2 regions of the Paenibacillus humicola genome follow, and region 2 is predicted to be linked to the other one. Evidence: a T-box and tRNA genes for the amino acid it is inferred to sense, from the RefSeq annotation. Region 2 holds a T-box; the other holds one or more tRNA genes.

Region 1 (9,245 bases), 5.3 Mb from region 2:
TGACCGATAGCGAAGCAGTACCGTGAGGGAAAGGTGAAAAGCACCGCGGAAGCGGAGTGAAAGAGAACCTGAAACCGTGCGCTTACAAGAAGTCAGAGCCCAATTTAGGGGTGATGGCGTGCCTTTTGTAGAATGAACCGGCGAGTTACGTTCCCGTGCAAGGTTAAGGTGAAGAGCCGCAGCCGCAGCGAAAGCGAGTCTGAATAGGGCGAATTGAGTACGTGGACGTAGACCCGAAACCGGGTGATCTACCCCTGTCCAGGGTGAAGGTGCGGTAACACGCACTGGAGGCCCGAACCCACGAACGTTGAAAAGTTCGGGGATGAGGTGGGGGTAGGGGAGAAATTCCAATCGAACCCGGAGATAGCTGGTTCTCCCCGAAATAGCTTTAGGGCTAGCCTCGGCGTAAGAGTCATGGAGGTAGAGCACGGATGGGGTGCGGGGCCCGCCAAGGGTTACCAAGTCCCGTCAAACTCCGAATGCCATAGACTTATCGCCGGGAGTCAGACGGTGAGTGCTAAGATCCATCGTCAAGAGGGAAACAGCCCAGATCATCAGCTAAGGTCCCCAAGTGTGTGTTAAGTGGGAAAGGATGTGGAGTTGCCCAGACAACCAGGATGTTGGCTTAGAAGCAGCCACCATTGAAAGAGTGCGTAATAGCTCACTGGTCGAGTGACTCTGCGCCGAAAATGTAACGGGGCTAAACACACCACCGAAGCTATGGCTAGGCAATCGCAAGATTGTCCTGGGGTAGGGGAGCGTTGAATACGGGTTGAAGGTATACCGTAAGGAGTGCTGGACTGTATTCAAGTGAGAATGCCGGTATGAGTAACGAAAAGACAAGTGAGAATCTTGTCCGCCGAAAGCCTAAGGGTTCCTGAGGAAGGCTCGTCCGCTCAGGGTAAGTCGGGACCTAAGGCGAGGCCGAAAGGCGTAGTCGAAGGACAACAGGTTGAGATTCCTGTACCACCGTAAACCGTTATGAGCGATTGGGGTGACGCAGAAGGGCAGTGACGCGGGGCGATGGAATGCCCCGTCCAAGCAGTGAGGCTGGTTGATCGGCAAATCCGTCAACCGATAAGGCTGGGCTGTGATGGGGAGGGAAAATTACAGTACCGAAGGTCATGGGCTCCGGCTGCCGAGAAAAGCCTCTAGCCAGGTGAAGGTGCCCGTACCGCAAACCGACACAGGTAGGCGAGCAGAGTATGCTAAGGCGCGCGGAAGAACTCTCGTTAAGGAACTCGGCAACATGACCCCGTAACTTCGGGAGAAGGGGTGCCTCGGTAGGGTGAATAGCCCGAGGGGGCCGCAGTGAAAAGGCCCAAGCGACTGTTTAGCAAAAACACAGGTCTGTGCGAAGCCGTAAGGCGAAGTATACGGGCTGACGCCTGCCCGGTGCTGGAAGGTTAAGGGGAGCGGTAAGCCGCAAGGCGAAGCTGTGAACCGAAGCCCCAGTAAACGGCGGCCGTAACTATAACGGTCCTAAGGTAGCGAAATTCCTTGTCAGGTAAATTCTGACCCGCACGAATGGCGTAACGACTTGGGCGCTGTCTCAACGAGAGATCCGGTGAAATTTTAATACCTGTGAAGATGCAGGTTACCCGCGACAAGACGGAAAGACCCCATGGAGCTTTACTGCAGCTTGATATTGGACTTTGGTACGATCTGTACAGGATAGGTGGGAGCCTAAGAAGCCGGAGCGCCAGCTTCGGTGGAGGCGCCGTTGGGATACCACCCTGATCGTATCGGAGTTCTAACCTGCTACCCTGAAACGGGTAGAGGGACCGTGTCAGGCGGGCAGTTTGACTGGGGCGGTCGCCTCCTAAAGCGTAACGGAGGCGCCCAAAGGTTCCCTCAGAATGGTTGGAAATCATTCGAAGCGTGTAAAGGCAGAAGGGAGCTTGACTGCGAGACCGACAAGTCGAGCAGGGACGAAAGTCGGGCTTAGTGATCCGGTGGTACCGCATGGAAGGGCCATCGCTCAACGGATAAAAGCTACCCTGGGGATAACAGGCTTATCTCCCCCAAGAGTCCACATCGACGGGGAGGTTTGGCACCTCGATGTCGGCTCATCGCATCCTGGGGCTGAAGTAGGTCCCAAGGGTTGGGCTGTTCGCCCATTAAAGCGGTACGCGAGCTGGGTTCAGAACGTCGTGAGACAGTTCGGTCCCTATCTGTCGCGGGCGCAGGAAATTTGAGAGGAGCTGTCCTTAGTACGAGAGGACCGGGATGGACGTACCGCTGGTGTACCAGTTGTTCCGCCAGGAGCACCGCTGGGTAGCCAAGTACGGACGGGATAAGCGCTGAAAGCATCTAAGCGTGAAGCCCCCCTCAAGATGAGATTTCCCAGTATGTAAGACCCCTGGAAGACGACCAGGTTGATAGGTTCGAGGTGGAAGCGCGGCAACGTGTGCAGCTGACGAATACTAATCGGTCGAGGGCTTATCCTATCGGTGTTCACGGACACGTGAACGCCGCTTCGGAAGACCAGCTAAAGAATTGATCGGATGTTCGTATCCAGTTTTCAGGGTGTAAGGTCTTTTTGTCTTCCGACAAGCGCGGAGACATCGGTGATCATTACGCGCAGCGTTTGGCGACGCTGTGTACCTGAATATCTGCCCGGATAACGGGCCAGTATTGTGGCGGCATAGCTCAGCTGGCTAGAGCGTACGGTTCATACCCGTGAGGTCGGGGGTTCGATCCCCTCTGCCGCTACCATTTACATATGGAGGCTTAGCTCAGCTGGGAGAGCATCTGCCTTACAAGCAGAGGGTCGGGGGTTCGATCCCCTCAGCCTCCACCATATTGCAAACGCGGAGCCGTGGTGTAGAGGCCTAACATGCCTGCCTGTCACGCAGGAGACCGCGGGTTCGAATCCCGTCGGCTCCGCCATTTGCCTTGATAAACATTGGGAATCCAAACAAACGTGGCTCGGTAGCTCAGTTGGTAGAGCAGAGGACTGAAAATCCTCGTGTCGGCGGTTCGATTCCGTCCCGAGCCACCATTTTTTTGTTTTTTTTTCGTGGAGGGCTAGCGAAGTGGCCAAACGCAGCAGACTGTAAATCTGTTCTCTGACGAGTTCGGTGGTTCGAATCCATCGCCCTCCACCATTTCCTACAAGTTAGAGCCATTAGCTCAGTTGGTAGAGCACCTGACTTTTAATCAGGGTGTCGTAGGTTCGAGTCCTACATGGCTCACCATATCTTAAAGCAGCGCCTGCGGCATTCCGCAGGCTTTTTTTTGTTTTACAGGAAAGTTGACGTTTCCACTTACCTTTTGTTTCGCGATTTCAAGTAAAGAAACTTGTTCGGTTGTCGAGAGACGGTGTCACCCGTTCACCTGGCTTTGTCGACAGCCTGGACGGTGTCAACCGTTTCTACTTCTTTCCCGCCATGCCGTCTTAGGCTGAATTTCGGCGTTATGTATGTTACAATGGCCTAAAAAAGCGCTTCATGTGCGTTAACCGATAGGGGCCAAGGGATGATCGATAAGAAATGGATCGAACAGCTGCAGGCGATTTTGGAAAGCCCGGTCCGGCACCTGCGCATTTCCTTCGATGAGTGGCATGAGCATCAAATGAACGGCCGGAACGGCGGCGGGCAGCGGAAAGCGAAAGTCACTCCGGGAGACTCCATCCAGCGCGAGGATGGACAGCTGATGTTTGCGATACGAAGCGACCAGCAGGAAGTGGAAGCTGTCGCTATACCGTCGGAAGCGGTCAGTAAACAAACCGCCCGTCTGATCGGCTGGGCCTTGGACCAGCTGCGCGGACATGCGGTTAAGGGCCAGGAGAGCATATCGGAAACCGAACGGCATGCGAAGGAGCTGGGGGATTGGATCGCGGAGCAGCTCGATCTAAGCGAGCCGCAGACGACAATTCCCGACCGGTACGCGGCGAAGGGCCGGCTTTTTTCCGAGATGATTCCTTTCCTGCTGGTTTGCGTGCAAAGCGAGACGGGGCGATCCAGCTACAGCGAGCTGGAAAAGCTGCTGCGCACCTTTTTGTCCGAAGAGGCGATGCTGATTCCGCTGAAGGAACAGGAGTGGCTGATTCTCGGGCCGATCACGCTGATCCAGGATGCGCAGTCTGAAGATAAGGACGAGGAAAGCGAAGAATCGCTTGAGGAAAGTCTCGGACAGATTGCGTCCGGCCTTCATGACATGCTGGCCAGCGAGTGGATCGGCGAGTGCCATCTGGCGGTCTCCTATCCGATCTCGCCTGCAAGCTCGCTTATCGCAACAGCTCAGCTGCTTCGAGAGACGATCAATTTGGGGCGGACGTTCCATGTCGGAACGAACATTCACCTCCCGTGGCTACTTCATCTAGAACGGCTGCTCAGCGCCATTCCGGAGACGCAGCGCATTAAATTCGTCGAACAGGCGTTGAAGCGGACGGATGTCTTTTTAGAGCCCGAAATATTAACCACATTAGAAACCTTCTTTTCGCTCGACTGCAACGTAAGCGAGACGGCCAAAAAACTGTACATTCACCGTAATACGCTGCTGTACCGGCTGGACAAGCTAAAGCAGGAAACAGAGCTCGACGTCAGGCAATTTCGCGATGCGGTCCTTGTCAAAATTATTTTATTATTGTACAAAGTGACGAAAAGGAAGTAGTTTTTTTGTAGAGTTTGTGCATAGTCACAGGACGGGTGCTGATATAAGATAGTTGTAGTGATCAACAAATTTCCGTTAGGGGGAAAATCTCATGGCAGGTGTACGCTTAGAGCACATCTACAAAAAATACGCTGGTTCTGATGCCGCTTCCGTAAAAGATGTTAATCTCGATATTAAAGATAAGGAGTTTCTCGTTCTGGTCGGTCCTTCCGGCTGCGGCAAATCGACGACGCTGCGGATGATCGCCGGCCTCGAGGAAATTTCCGAAGGCAAATTGTTCATCGGCGACCGTCTGGTGAACGACGTCGCTCCGAAAGACCGCGACATCGCGATGGTGTTCCAGTCCTACGCGCTGTATCCGCACATGAACGTGTACCAAAACATGGCGTTTGGTCTTAAGCTTCGCAAATTCAAAAAGGCGGAAATCGACAAGCGTGTTCGCGAAGCCGCCAAAATTCTCGATATCGAGCATCTGCTCGACCGTAAGCCGAAGGCATTGTCCGGCGGTCAACGCCAGCGTGTCGCTTTGGGACGCGCAATCGTCCGTGAACCCCAAGTGTTCCTGATGGACGAACCGCTCTCCAACCTTGACGCAAAGCTGCGCGGTCAAATGCGCGCGGAAATTACGAAGCTGGCCAAGCGTTTGGAAACGACCGTTATTTACGTTACCCACGACCAGATCGAAGCCATGACGATGGGCGACCGGATTGTGGTTATGAAAGACGGCGTTATCCAGCAAGCGGCTTCCCCGGAGGAGCTGTACAACCATCCGGTTAACATTTTCGTAGCCGGCTTTATCGGTTCGCCGACGATGAACTTCATCAACGGCACGCTCTCCGAGCAGGGCGGCGCTCTTCATTTCAAAACGACCGGCATCGATGTTGTCGTTCCGGAAGGCAAAGCGCAGCTGCTGCGCGACAAGGGTTATCTCGGCAAAGAAATCATCATCGGTATTCGTCCGGAGGACATCCACGAAGAGCCGGTATTCCTGGAAGCTTCGCCGAACACGATCGTGAGTGCGCATGTGGAAGTGGCGGAGAACCTCGGTCACGAAAGCCTGCTGTACTTGGCCGGTCTGGGCAAAGACAACGTTATCGCTCGCGTTGACGGCCGTTCGGGCACGAAAGAAGGCGCGAACGTGAAGCTTGCGCTGGATATGAACAAGGTTCATGTCTTCGATAAAGACAGCGAACTGAACGTATTCGAAATCTAAGATTCGGCTTTTGCCGCTAAACCAAGCAGTCGTTCGATTTTAAATCGGGCGGCTGCTTTTTTATGGCCGGTTGACCGAAAATGGGGCGGGACGTTGCGTTTGACGCTTTTTTCTTATACGATGTGAATGAGTAAATTGGAACTAGCAACCTGGGTCAGAGCAGAATGAGCTGCTGCAACTTGAGGAGGACTGGCAATGCCTAAAAAAGTAAAAGTATCCGAGCTGGTCAGCCAGTTTCAGCTGGAAATCGTAAGCGGAGAAGACGGCCTGCGCCGAAATATTACCGTTGACGATTTGTCCCGGCCTGGACTGGAGATGGCGGGCTATTTTCATTATTACCCGAATGAACGCGTGCAAATTCTCGGCCGTACCGAGCTAGCGTTTATGGAGACGCTCAGCGGCGAGGAACGAATTGACCGGATCGAGCGGTTGTGCGATGACGAGACGCCGTGTTTTATCATAACGCGCGGGCTTGAAGCCCCGAAGGAATTGATCGAGGAATCCAACCGCAAACAAATTCCGGTGCTGCGCAGTCATGTGGCGACGACGATTCTGATCAGCCGCATTACCAACTTTTTGGAACGCAGGCTGGCTCCGTCGGCCACGATTCACGGCGTGCTCGTCGACATCTATGGCGTCGGCATGCTCATTACGGGCGGAAGCGGAATCGGCAAAAGCGAAACGGCGCTTGAGCTGGTAAAACGGGGCCATCGCCTGGTCGCCGACGACGCGGTGGAAATCCGGCAAACGTCCGACGGGCAGCTGCACGGCAGCGCACCGGAGCTGATCCGGCACCTGCTGGAGATTCGCGGCCTTGGCATTATCAATGTCATGACGCTGTTCGGGGCCGGAGCCGTCCGTTCGATGAAACGGATCAGCGTCGTCATCAAGCTGGAGAACTGGCAGCCCGACAAGCAGTACGACCGTCTCGGTCTTGACGAGGAATTAACGCGCATCATCGATACGGACATCCCTCTTGTAACCGTCCCGGTCCAGCCGGGACGAAACCTTGCCGTTATCATCGAAGTGGCGGCGATGAATTTCCGACTCAAACGGATGGGCTATAATGCCGCGCTGCAATTCACGAACAAGCTGACCGAAACGATTGCCGACGATTCCGACGATTTCGATTAAACGGGAGGCGCGGCTGGCGCGATACGCTCCGCCCTCCGGACTGGATCCTCAATGAAATGACGTGGAGGGCGTATTTCACCATCGCCTGGTAAGATTCCATCCCATCACAAGGAGCTTTCCATGAAAACTGCGATTCGAACGATGCTGTTCGATTTGGACGGCACGATTCTCGATACGAACGAGCTCATTATCGAAACGTTCCTGCAGGTGTTAAAAGACATTGTGCCGCCCGAGTTCGGACGCGAGCATATTATTCCCGGCATGGGGCTGCCGCTGACCGACCAAATGCAGCGGTTCTCCGGCCTCGAAGACGTCACCGGCCTGATCGCCGCTTATCGGGATGTGAATTTGCGGCTGCATGACGACTATGTGAAGCCGTTCGGCGATGTGGCGGAAGTGTTGGCCAAGCTTCGCAAGGCGGGAGTCGGGCTCGGCATCGTCACGACCAAGATGGAGCTCACGACGCTGCGCGGCTTGAAGTTTACCGGGCTCGACGGTTTTTTCGAGCGCGCTGCGATTGTGACGCTGGACGATGTCGAGCGGCTGAAGCCGCATCCCGAGCCGGTGCTGAAGGCGATGCAGGCGCTTGGCGCCGAGCCGGATTCGACGATGATGATCGGGGACAGCCCCGTCGATATGGAGGCTGCTGAGGCTGCCGGCGTCATACCGGTCGGCGTCGCATGGTCGCTGAAGGGCGAGCAGAAGCTGCGGGAAAGCGGGGCGCGCCATATCCTATACGAAATGCGCGACTTGTACTCGTTTATTTAGAGGAGCGTCGGATTGTGCGGAAATTGGAGCGTTACCCGGTCGAGGGGGCGAACGCCCTGTGGCAAGTTTACCGGACCGTCAGCCCGCTGAAGGCGGTGCGAAATTTCATCTGCATCCAAATTGCGCGGTACTGCCCGTTGCTGCCGGTGAAGAACTGGATATACCGCCGCCTGCTCGGAATGAAGGTGGGCCGGCAAACCGCTTTTGCGCTGATGGTGATGGTCGATGTCTTTTTTCCGGAACGGATTCGGGTCGGGGATAACTCGATCATCGGATACAATACGACGATTTTAACGCATGAATATTTAATCCACGAGTATCGGCTTGGCGACGTGACGATCGGCTCCAATGTGATGATCGGCGCGAATTCGACCCTGCTTCCCGGCGTGACGATCGGGGACGGGGCCGTCATCGCCGCGGGCTCTGTCGTGCACAAGGACGTTCCGGCAGGCGCGTTCATGGGAGGTAATCCGCTGCGGGAAATTGCAAGGCGCGGAAGCGATGATTAACGAAGACGTCCTGCGAGGGTGGAGCATGCTGCGTGCGTTCTGGAGCTTCCGAAGAGCGAGGAAATTTTGCGTTGCGAAAAATTTTATTCCGTTAATTGAGGAGTCGTGCCTTGTGGCACGGCTTTTTTTCATGATAGGAACAGGCGGAGAATGAACCGGTTTCATGAAAAGAGCCTCGCGGGACCAATACATCGGTTCAGCCCTGTTTTGCAAAATTGTCCAACTGCCGCCAAAAAATGAAAGTCTCTGCTCGCTTGCGGAGAAAAAAGTCCAATTGCAGGAAAAAGAGCGGGCTGGTTACGATGATAAAGCCGGCTCCGGTCATTTAAGCGGACGAGCCGGCGGAATATGGAGATCCCAAAAGGGCAAAATGCCGGGTCGTGTAAAAACGGAGGTGAGAAGCACAAAGGACAGGCATCAAGATCGACGCTTGACGTGTAACAGGTTCATTCCAAGGAAGGTCAGAGAGGAGAAAAGTAATGGCCACAACATGGAAGTCGACGTTTAAAAAGGTAAGCGCATTCATGCTCGGCGCCGCAATGCTTTACAGCACGGTGGCGTTTTCACCCGCCGTTAAACCGGCCAATGCGGCCGCGCCGGCCGATGCCGCTGCGCTTGCAGGAACCGCACCGAAACGGCAAATGGAATTTCTGGACCGCGGGCTGGTTGCGGTGAAAACCGATGCGGGCGTCTTTGTCAGCTGGCGCCTGCTGGGAACGGAGCCGGAAAGCACAACGTTCAATCTGTACCGGGACGGCGTCAAGGTGAACTCGGATCCGATCGCAACGAGCACGAATTTCTCCGATCCTTCGGGAACGCCGAATTCGACGTACGCGGTTCGCGCGATTGTCGCGGGCAAAGAACTGTCCCCGTCGGCTCCGGCGCATGTGTGGGGCACGAACCATTTGACGGTTCCGCTTCAAAAGCCGGCGGACGGAACGAATCCCGACGGGTCGGTCTACACTTACAGCGCCAATGATGCGAGCGTAGGGGATTTGGACGGG
Region 2 (9,245 bases):
ATCGACAGGAATTATTTGCAAAATCGGAATGCTTTGTCGAACATGGTGCGAGGGGTGGGGGAAAACCTCTTTCAGGTGGTGCCCGATCGTAACAAAACGCAACATCGTATATGGACCACGACAGATATCGACGGAATACAACAATTTATGACATAATGCAACGGATCGCGACAGATTGCATAGACCACACTGATCGCGCAGCCGCGCATCGACTGGCTGCTTCCCGGATGGGAAGCAGCCTTTTTGAATTAAAGGTTCATAGGTTGAAGAAAACGGTCTGAGAGCCATGACGGCCGCGAAAAATCAGCCTTTTGGAGGGGCTGGTTTTTGTTAAAATAAAACCAATTTCTTCCGTTTTTTGTGATACTTTCATGGTAATATAGATGCATCACATCAGCGAAAGAGGGGATGAGCCGATGGATGAACTTCGTTATCCGATCGGGAAATTTGCGCCCGTTCAAGATCCGACTCCAGAACAGCGGAACAGATGGATCGAGGAGCTTGTGAGAACGGGAGAGATCCTTCGGTTGACGGTGGCAAACCTGACCGAGGAACAGCTGCGTTCTCCCTACCGTCCAGGAGGCTGGACGATCCGTCAGGTCGTTCACCATATGGCTGATAACGGTATGAACGCCTTTATTCGGTTCAAAAGAGCGCTGACGGAGGATCATCCGGCAGCAAGTTCATACCGGGAGGATGTGTGGGCGGAGCTGAGCGATTATCAACTGCCGCTTGAACCTTCCCTGAGACTCTTGGAAGCCGTGCACATTCGTTTCGCCGCTTGGCGCAAATCGCTTCGCTGAAGCAACGTATGGGATGGTAAATAAAGGAGCAATATTTTTCAGCAATCGATAAGAAATGGAAACCGAACAATAGTGGTACACTAAATAAAAAATGAATCGGAAGATTAGGGGGAATACGATGACAAAAACAATCCAAACCATCGTTCCGCATTTATGGTATGACAAGGAGGCGAATGAAGCGGCGGAGTTTTATACTTCCCTATTCCCGGACTCCGCAATTACGAATCGAACAACTCTCCGCGACACTCCTTCCGGCGACTCCGATCTCGTCTCTTTTGAGCTGTGGGGCCAGAAGTTTATGGCAATCAGCGCAGGTCCATTTTTCAAGTTCAATCCGTCGGTGTCTTTCATCGTTCATTTCGACCCATCTCGAGACAAGGACGCGAGCGAACACATCAATCAGGTTTGGAACAAATTGTCCGAAGGCGGCACGGCGTTAATGCCGCTCGATAAATATCCGTTCAGTGAGCGGTATGGCTGGATTCAAGATAAGTATGGTTTGTCCTGGCAGTTAATCGTTACCGATCCGGAGGGTGAAGAACGGCCTGCGATCATGCCGTCGCTCATGTTTACCGGCGATAAATGCGGCCAGGCGGAAGAAGCGATTCATTTTTATTCATCCGTATTTCAGAACTCAAAGCAGGGCCTGATGGCCCGTTACCCTCAAGGCATGGAACCGGACAGAGAAGGAACCGTCATGTTCTCTGATTTCATGCTTGAGAATCAATGGTTTGCCGCAATGGACAGTGCGAGAGAGCATTCCTTCAGCTTTAACGAAGCCGTCTCTTTCATGGTTTATTGCGACAATCAAAAAGAGATGGATTACTATTGGGACAAGCTCTCGGCGGTTCCCGAGGCCGAGCAATGCGGCTGGCTGAAGGATCGGTTTGGACTGTCCTGGCAAATTGCGCCGAGCGAGATGGACGAGATGATGGGCAAGGGGACGCCGGAGCAAATCGCGCGAGTAACGAAGGCTTTTCTTAAAATGAAAAAATTGGATCTTGCGGAGCTGCAAAGAGCATTCAAGGGATAATGTAGGTCACTTGGCTGCTCGGTGCATGGCAGGTCCCTGGCGACATAGAAAATGCCCTTGCCGTTTTTCGGCGGTCAAAGGGCATTTTTTTCTTCATGATGGAAGCTTTACGTCTGCGGGTTCGGCGTGCGGCGGTCGGCGGTTCAATCCGAAAAACTTGGGTTCGAGCCGCGAACTGCGCTCGCGCGTCCTTGCGGTTCTTCCCAATTTTCTTGCCGGCCGAGCGCAGTCTCATCCAGGAAATAATAAGCCCCGCCAGCCTGTTCGAGACCGCGGGCGTAAACGGAGTAGGTGTGAAAAACATCGTCTCCGAACCGGAGAAAACAGCTTCGTCCCGGTAACTCGATGGACTTCCCCGTACCGACTTGTAATGGCTTGCCCAACTGCTCGTACTCCGCCTTGGTCCGGTAATTGTACTCGACCGGAGCGACACGCTCGTCCAGCGTAACGTGGAAATCATAATTAAAGTCGTTTCCGTGTGAGGAGTACCAAGGGAATCGCCAGCCCTTCCGAGTCTTGTAGGCTTCTATTTTTTCCAGTGGAGCGCGTGAAATGTAAACGAAAGCGGTGTCGCGGGCATGTAAATGTTTAAAGAGGCCGTCGGACATTTCGTCAGCGCCGGCCGAGCAGCCCGGGCAGCCCCTCTCCCAGCTCGGATCGAACATAAAATGGCCGACGATGAGCTGAGAACGGCCGTCGAACAAGTCCGGCAGGCTGACTCTGCCGTCCGGCCCATCGAAGACGTACGTTTTTTCAATTTTAACCATGGGGAGCCGGCGCCGCGCAGAATTCAATGCATCTCTTGCCCGGGTGGCCTCCTTCTCTTTGATTAGAAGATCCTTGCGGGCAATAAGCCATTCTTCTCGGGATACAATTTGGGGAAATTGAATATTGTGTGCGTCTTCCGCCATTTCGATCTGCTCCTTTCCTATTTTTCTTAAATGGTATCACTTAAAGCGGCACAGCGTTTCTTCTGGATTGCTCAAATAATTCGGACTTCCCAGTATGCGGATAAGGAAAAATTTAAAAATTCGGGATTCATCCTGCCAAGCGTTTTATGAGAACGCTCGTTCCATCGATTAAATCCGGCGGATTGCTGTTCAGAAAAACTTCGCAATGAAGAACAATACTCAGGGCAGAATATAGGGAGAAAGAACCAACGATAAAATGGAGGTTGCACGATTGAAAAATCGCTGTATTTTGCCGGCTGCTGCTTTCATTATTTTTGTTATGACTTCTTGTACGACCAATAACATTGTGTTTGAACCCATAAACCGAATACTACAGATCGAAGATATTGCTTCCATCCAAGTTGTCGGGGGACCCCCTAGAACTAAACCCTCGCCTTTATATAAATTCTCGGATGGGACTGGAAAAGCTCTAATCACAAAAATTGGAGGCTGGATTAATTCTTCGGTTCCTCTCGGGACTCAACCCGATTATGGCAGGCACGGATACCCTAGGATTTTAAAAATTCAATTCAATGCAGGGAAACCCATTTTCGTTGAGCCCGGCTACAAGTGTATTAAGCTCAAGAAATCTCCGGCTGATATATACATTCCCGAAACACAAACTGTTACAATTAAAAGTTGTGGCGCAATAAAAGACGAGATTGTTCTAAGCAGCGTCTCAATAAACTTGCGAGCAAAATCCCCCGAACTATATGAATGGCTGATTGAGGGATGGAAAACAGAACATAATAAACCATCAATTCCAGTTGAAGTGATGGATTACAAGAACAGATGATTTCAAGGCGAGCGTACTTTTTAAATTAGGAAAAGAACCCGAATTAATTATGGAGGGATTATTCTGTTTAAATGGATATTTTCACTCGTCTCTATTACATACTGTCGATGGAATCAAATGAACTCGTTATTGCATCGGGCGAGCCGATGGCTGGTTAAAATCAAAAGAGAAGAAACCATTATCGATGTTCGTAATAAAACGAGTAAAACCAGAACTGTGGTTGAGAATTTTAAATTTGATTTAAGTGGGGAGAAAGCTAACATAAGCGGAGTTGAAGCGAGATTTGTCCCTTGGGTTCATAACAAACCCGGGGGATATTTACGATGGGTACAAGATGGGACTTATTTACAAATGGACAGTGGAAATTTAAAGAAGGAAAAAATGAGTGAGATTGCAAATTCGATCAATTGATAAATAGATCAAGATAGTACCGTGAACTACCTATAAAGTCCCTTACCATGCCAAAATAAACTGGCCTTGCTGCGGCAAGGCCAGTTGGCTTGGTGCGGGAAGGCCGGTGTTTACGGCTCGCAGCGCACCAGGAAGTAATTCTTTTTGCCGCGGCGCAGGACGATGAACTTGCCGTGCAGCCGCTCGCCGGCGGTGATCACGGCGTCCGCAGCGGTCGTTTTGACGCCGTTAACGTGCACAGCGCCGCTCTCGATGTCCTGCTTCGCCTGGCGGCGGGAAGGCGCCGCCTTCGTCTCGACCAGCAGGTCGATCAGGCCGATTTCGGTCCGCCCGGACAGCACGGTGGTCGGCATATCCTGCAGCGCCTCGACCAGCTCTTCCTCTTTCAGCTGGGTAACGTCTCCGGAGAACAGCGCCTGCGTAATGTTCTCGGCGCTGACGAGCGCGTCTTCGCCATGCACCAAACGCGTAACCTCGCGGGCAAGCTCCCGCTGGGCGATTCGCTTTTCGGGCGCCTGCTTCAGCTCCTCTTCAAGCGCCTCGATCTGATCGCGAGTCAGGAAAGTGAAGTATTTCAGAAACTTGATGACGTCGTTGTCGTCGGTGTTGATCCAGAACTGGTAGAACTGGTAGACCGACGTTTTGCTGCGGTCCAGCCACACGGCGCCCGATTCGGACTTGCCGAATTTCTTGCCGTCGCTCTTCGTTACGAGCGGGAGCGTCAGGCCGAAGGCGCCGCCCCCGCCCATTTTGCCGATCAGGTCGAGGCCCGCCGTAATGTTGCCCCATTGGTCGCTGCCGCCAACCTGCAGGGTGACGCCATGATCGACATGCAGCTTGTAGAAATCGTACGACTGCAGAATCATGTAGCTGAATTCCGTAAAAGAGATCCCGTTCGCAAGGCGCGAATCGACGGAATCCTTCGCCAGCATATAGTTGACCGTGAAGTTTTTGCCGATATCCCGCAGGAACGTGATCATATCCAGCGGCGCAAGCCAATCGTAGTTGCTCACGAGCTTGGCCGGATTATCCTTGCGTTCAAAATCCAGAAAGCGCGTCAGCTGCCGCTTCAGACTTTCCGTCCACATCGCCACGGTATCCGCCGTATTCAGCGTACGCTCCGACGAACGGCCGCTCGGATCGCCGATAAGGCCCGTGCCGCCGCCGACCAGCGCGATCGCGTTATGTCCCGCCTCCTGAAAGCGGCGCAGGATCAAGATCGGCAGCAGGTGCCCGATATGCAGGCTGTCTGCCGTCGGGTCGTAGCCGCTGTACAGCGTGACCCGCCCTTCCTTCAGCTTTTTGTCCAGCCCTTCGCGGTCCGTCACCTGGTAAATCAGGCCGCGGTACTCCAAATCCTCCAATAGATCGACGCCTGCTGCTGTCATATTCGCCATACCCCTCTTACCTCCGATAGGATAAAAAATAAAAAACGCCCCTGTCTCAAAGACAGGGACGAGTTCTCGCGGTACCACCCTCATTGAGCATGCCTCGGCACGCTCCGCTCAATCGGATAACGGCCGACCGCCGTCTCGTCCTTCTGCGCGCGGCAGTTTCGGACCGGGATGCTCCAGGACGTAATTCACCTTCGCACTTGCACCGGCTCGCACCAGCCGCCGGCTCTCTGGGACAACGTGTCGAAAGCTACTGATTCCCTTCCAAGCATGTATAACCATTCGTTTGCAATACTGTACACAATTTTACCCGGATTTGTCAACCGCCATACCTTCAGCATTTGAGTGAAGTGAAACGATCAGGCCAAGAGCGCGGGAACAAATTACTGCTAGGTGCGATGCAGCAAACACCGCCGGTCACGGGGGCGGTCTCTTTTTTGGCCGAAAACCGGCATTGGGCGGACGAATTTTAAACGGATTTTAAACGCCGCCACCGCTTTGCTTTAAACTTGACCGATTACGATTGTTACCGAGGTGATCAGCAATGAACGAATGGATTTTGCAGACGGAGCGGCTCACGAAGAAGCTGGGCGGAAGAGCCGTCGTCAGCGATGTGAACATTCAAATGGCAAAAGGGGATATTTACGGCTTTCTCGGGCCGAACGGCGCGGGCAAAACGACGACGATCCGCATGCTGCTCGGTCTGGCGAAGCCGACGCACGGGGGTATCCGCATCTTCGGCCGGGATATGCGCAAGCACCGGATGGCCGTCCTTCGCAAGGTCGGCTCACTGGTCGAATATCCTTCGTATTACGGCCATTTGAGCGCGGTCGAAAATTTGGAGGCGGTGCGCCGGCTGCTGGACGTCCCCAAATCGCGCATCGACGAGGCGCTCGCCACGGTCCGCCTGACCAAGGAGGCGAAGCGGGCCGTCAAGGGCTATTCGCTCGGCATGAAGCAAAGGCTCGGCATCGCGACCGCGCTGCTCGGCAAGCCGGAGCTGCTCATCCTGGACGAGCCGACGAACGGGCTCGATCCGGCGGGCATCCTCGAGATCCGCGAGCTGATCAAGAGCCTGCCCCGCGAGCAGGGCGTTACGGTGCTCGTCTCGAGTCACCTGCTGTCGGAGATCGAGCAGATGGCGACACGGGTCGGCATTATCGCCAAAGGGCAGATCATTTTCCAGGATAAAATCGATACGCTGCGGCAGCGGGCGCAGAGCAAAATCCGGCTTGGCGTCAGCGATCCGGAGGAGGCCTGGCGGCTGCTGCTCGCCGGCGGGTACAAAGCCGATTGGGACCGGAGCCGGCTGACCGTCGACATGGCGCCCGACGAGACCGTCGCCGCGATGGTCGCCGCCCTCGTGCGAAACGATTTCGCCGTCTACCGGGTGGAGGAGGAGGGCGCTTCGCTTGAGAGCATCTTCCTCGGCATGACCGGCGGGGAGGGGAGCTTATGACGCTGCGGGTGCTTTCCGCCGAGCTGCTTAAGATTCGCAGGAAGATGATCTGGTTTCTGATCTTTCTCGGGCCGCTTGGGGTAGTCGGGCTGCAGGCGGTCAATTTCGGCCTTCGCTACGACTATTTGATGAAGATTTATAAGGCTGATCCGTGGGGCGGCGTCTTCTCCAACGTCTTCTCGCTCATGGTGCCGACGCTGTTCATGGGACTTGCGATCATCACCTCCATGACGGCGGGGATCGAGCACCAGACGAACGCCTGGAAAATGACGCTGGCGCTGCCGGTCACCCGGACTCAGGTATTCACGGGCAAATTTTTGCTGAATGCGCTGCTGCTCTTGTGCTCCAGCACGCTCCTTGCGGCCGGTACGGCGGCGTTCGGCGCCGCGCTGGGCCTCAACATGTCGAGTCTTCCGTATGTACAGCTGCTCGAAAAGGCCTTTTACCCTTTTTTGGCGATCGTACCCTTCATCGCGCTGCAGGTATGGTTGTCCGTCACGATCCAGAACCAGGCCGTGCCGCTGACCTTCGGCATCGCGGGCACCGTCTTTTCCCTGTTCGCCAGCCGCTTCGGCGACGCGATGCCGTATTATTGGCCGTACCTGGTCGGCACGGCGGACCATCCGCTTTATCCGGTCGCCGCCGGCATTGCGCTCGGCGCTGTTCTGCTGCTGGCCGGCGCGGTCCATTTCGCCCGGAAGGATGTGAAGTAGATGATTCGCATGATTCGTTCCGAGTGGCTCAAGGTGCGCGGCACCGTCGTATGGCTGCTTGCGGTCGTCAGCCCGATTGCCGCGGGGCTCGTCGTCCTGCTGAACGCGCAGAGCACCGTTCAGACGGGCGCCCCTTGGCTGACGGCGCTCCAGCTGATGGCGGCGCTGCATGCGCTCTTGTTTCTGCCGATGCTTACCGGTATTTTCGCCGGACTCGTTTGCCGGTATGAGCATGCCGGCGGCGGATGGAAGCAGCTGCTGGCGCTGCCGGTTTCCCGAAGTCAGGTGTATCTCGTGAAATTTCTGTTCGTCATGCTGCTGATCGCCGTAACGCAGCTGCTGTTTCTGGCGGCGCTGCTGCTGATCGGCACGTCGCTCGGGTTCGCCGGAGAGGTGCCCTGGGCGGAGCTGCTGCGTTCGGCCGCCGGCGGCTGGGCCGCCTGCCTGCCGCTTGCGGCGCTGCAGCTTGCCGTATCGACGGCATGGCCGAATTTCGCGGCCCCGATGGCCGTGAATGTGATATTCACGATTCCGAACCTGCTGATCGTCAATTCAGCGCATTACGGCCCGTATTATCCATGGGCGCAGCCGCTGCTCGCCATGATGCCGCATGCCGGCAATTACAATTACGGCGCGTTTGCCGTACCTGCGGCGACGCTGCTGCTCGTCATCGGCGGAAGCTTCGTACTGTTTCTGGCCTCCGGCTGGATCTATTTCGTTAAGAAAGCGGTATAAGCCGGCGGTTGACAGGATGACCGACAAGTGTCGTACCAAGCCGCGCGCCGTCTATCTGCGGATAGACCCGGCCGGGATGAAAATCCAGCCGGCGGTAGACGCGGCGAGCTCGGCCTCCGCAGTATGATGAAAACAGCTGAAACACAAGCGAAATTATCCGAGCGGAGGCTGTTAAAATGATCGTAAAAAACCGAATGATGCGGATCGCGCTGGTATCTCTAATCGTTGGCATTGTATTTTCGTACCGGGTTCAGGGAATGGGACCGGCCGATTGGTCCATCCTGGCCCTTTTTGTCCTGTTTGGATTTGTGGCGGGCGCGGTGCAAGCCTTCGCCATCGTCAAAGCGAGACAGGGCCGAATGAGCAAGATGCGCAGAAACGTCATCGTCATCCTGTCCTTCGTCGTATTGGTGGCGTTGAAAGGAATCCTCGCGGCGAGCGTTGCCTCCCATTTGGCAAACAGCGGCGATTCGTCGTATGTCCAAATTTTCTTCTCGATTTTCGGCATTTTCTTCGCGCGCGGTGCGGTAACGGCCGCCATAGACAAAGCGCCGGCTCACCGATTAGACTAAAATCATCAGTCTTGGAGAATCGTCGAGGAGTTGAGGCCTGCCATGGGGCAATTGCCCGTCCGTTTGGTTGTAACGATCGCCACGGTGTTTCTGTTCGTCCAATACGGCAAGCATACCGCCTTGGCGTGGGCTGACGGGATCGTGATCGCGGTCGTGCTGGCGGCCTATATGGTTTTTATTTGGCTTCACCATGAGAAATGGAGCTTTCGGCAGTATGCCGCCCTGACCGTACTGATTCTGCTCGGCGCGCTTGTTCTCGATTACCGCCATCCCGACCCGGGGACCGGCTTTGCGAACGGCAATTACGTATCGAGCATGCTGTGGCCGCTGATTTGGCTTCTCGGCATCACGCCGCAGCGGCTGATAAGGAGTTCCGTTG

What was found. The T-box of region 2 lies ahead of tyrS (tyrosine--tRNA ligase). A T-box ahead of a tRNA ligase gene usually reads a tRNA of that ligase, here a tRNA-Tyr.
Region 1: it has a tRNA-Tyr gene. The T-box ahead of tyrS (tyrosine--tRNA ligase) is inferred to sense a tRNA for this amino acid. The anticodon was not compared.

The regions. Positions count from the first base shown of each region.
Region 1 covers NZ_JAQGPL010000001.1:187,649-196,893, forward strand. Annotated here, with positions in the region: rRNA gene PD282_RS00890 (23S ribosomal RNA) at 1-2,450, shown strand, start outside; tRNA gene PD282_RS00895 (tRNA-Met) at 2,642-2,718, shown strand; tRNA gene PD282_RS00900 (tRNA-Val) at 2,728-2,803, shown strand; tRNA gene PD282_RS00905 (tRNA-Asp) at 2,816-2,892, shown strand; tRNA gene PD282_RS00910 (tRNA-Phe) at 2,929-3,004, shown strand; tRNA gene PD282_RS00915 (tRNA-Tyr) at 3,025-3,110, shown strand; tRNA gene PD282_RS00920 (tRNA-Lys) at 3,125-3,200, shown strand; gene PD282_RS00925 (PucR family transcriptional regulator) at 3,481-4,617, shown strand; gene PD282_RS00930 (ABC transporter ATP-binding protein) at 4,709-5,830, shown strand; gene hprK (HPr(Ser) kinase/phosphatase) at 6,026-6,964, shown strand; gene PD282_RS00940 (HAD-IA family hydrolase) at 7,085-7,732, shown strand; gene PD282_RS00945 (acyltransferase) at 7,747-8,241, shown strand; gene PD282_RS00950 (rhamnogalacturonan lyase) at 8,721-9,245, shown strand, end outside.
Region 2 covers NZ_JAQGPL010000001.1:5,526,997-5,536,241, reverse strand. Annotated here, with positions in the region: gene PD282_RS25380 (DinB family protein) at 417-803, shown strand; gene PD282_RS25375 (VOC family protein) at 922-1,836, shown strand; gene PD282_RS25370 (DUF899 domain-containing protein) at 1,980-2,747, opposite strand; gene PD282_RS25365 (hypothetical protein) at 3,019-3,582, shown strand; gene PD282_RS25360 (DUF4367 domain-containing protein) at 3,700-3,993, shown strand; gene tyrS (tyrosine--tRNA ligase) at 4,104-5,381, opposite strand; T-box leader at 5,442-5,663, opposite strand; gene PD282_RS25350 (ABC transporter ATP-binding protein) at 5,932-6,846, shown strand; gene PD282_RS25345 (ABC transporter permease) at 6,843-7,559, shown strand; gene PD282_RS25340 (ABC transporter permease) at 7,560-8,294, shown strand; gene PD282_RS25335 (hypothetical protein) at 8,471-8,866, shown strand; gene PD282_RS25330 (sensor histidine kinase) at 8,909-9,245, shown strand, end outside.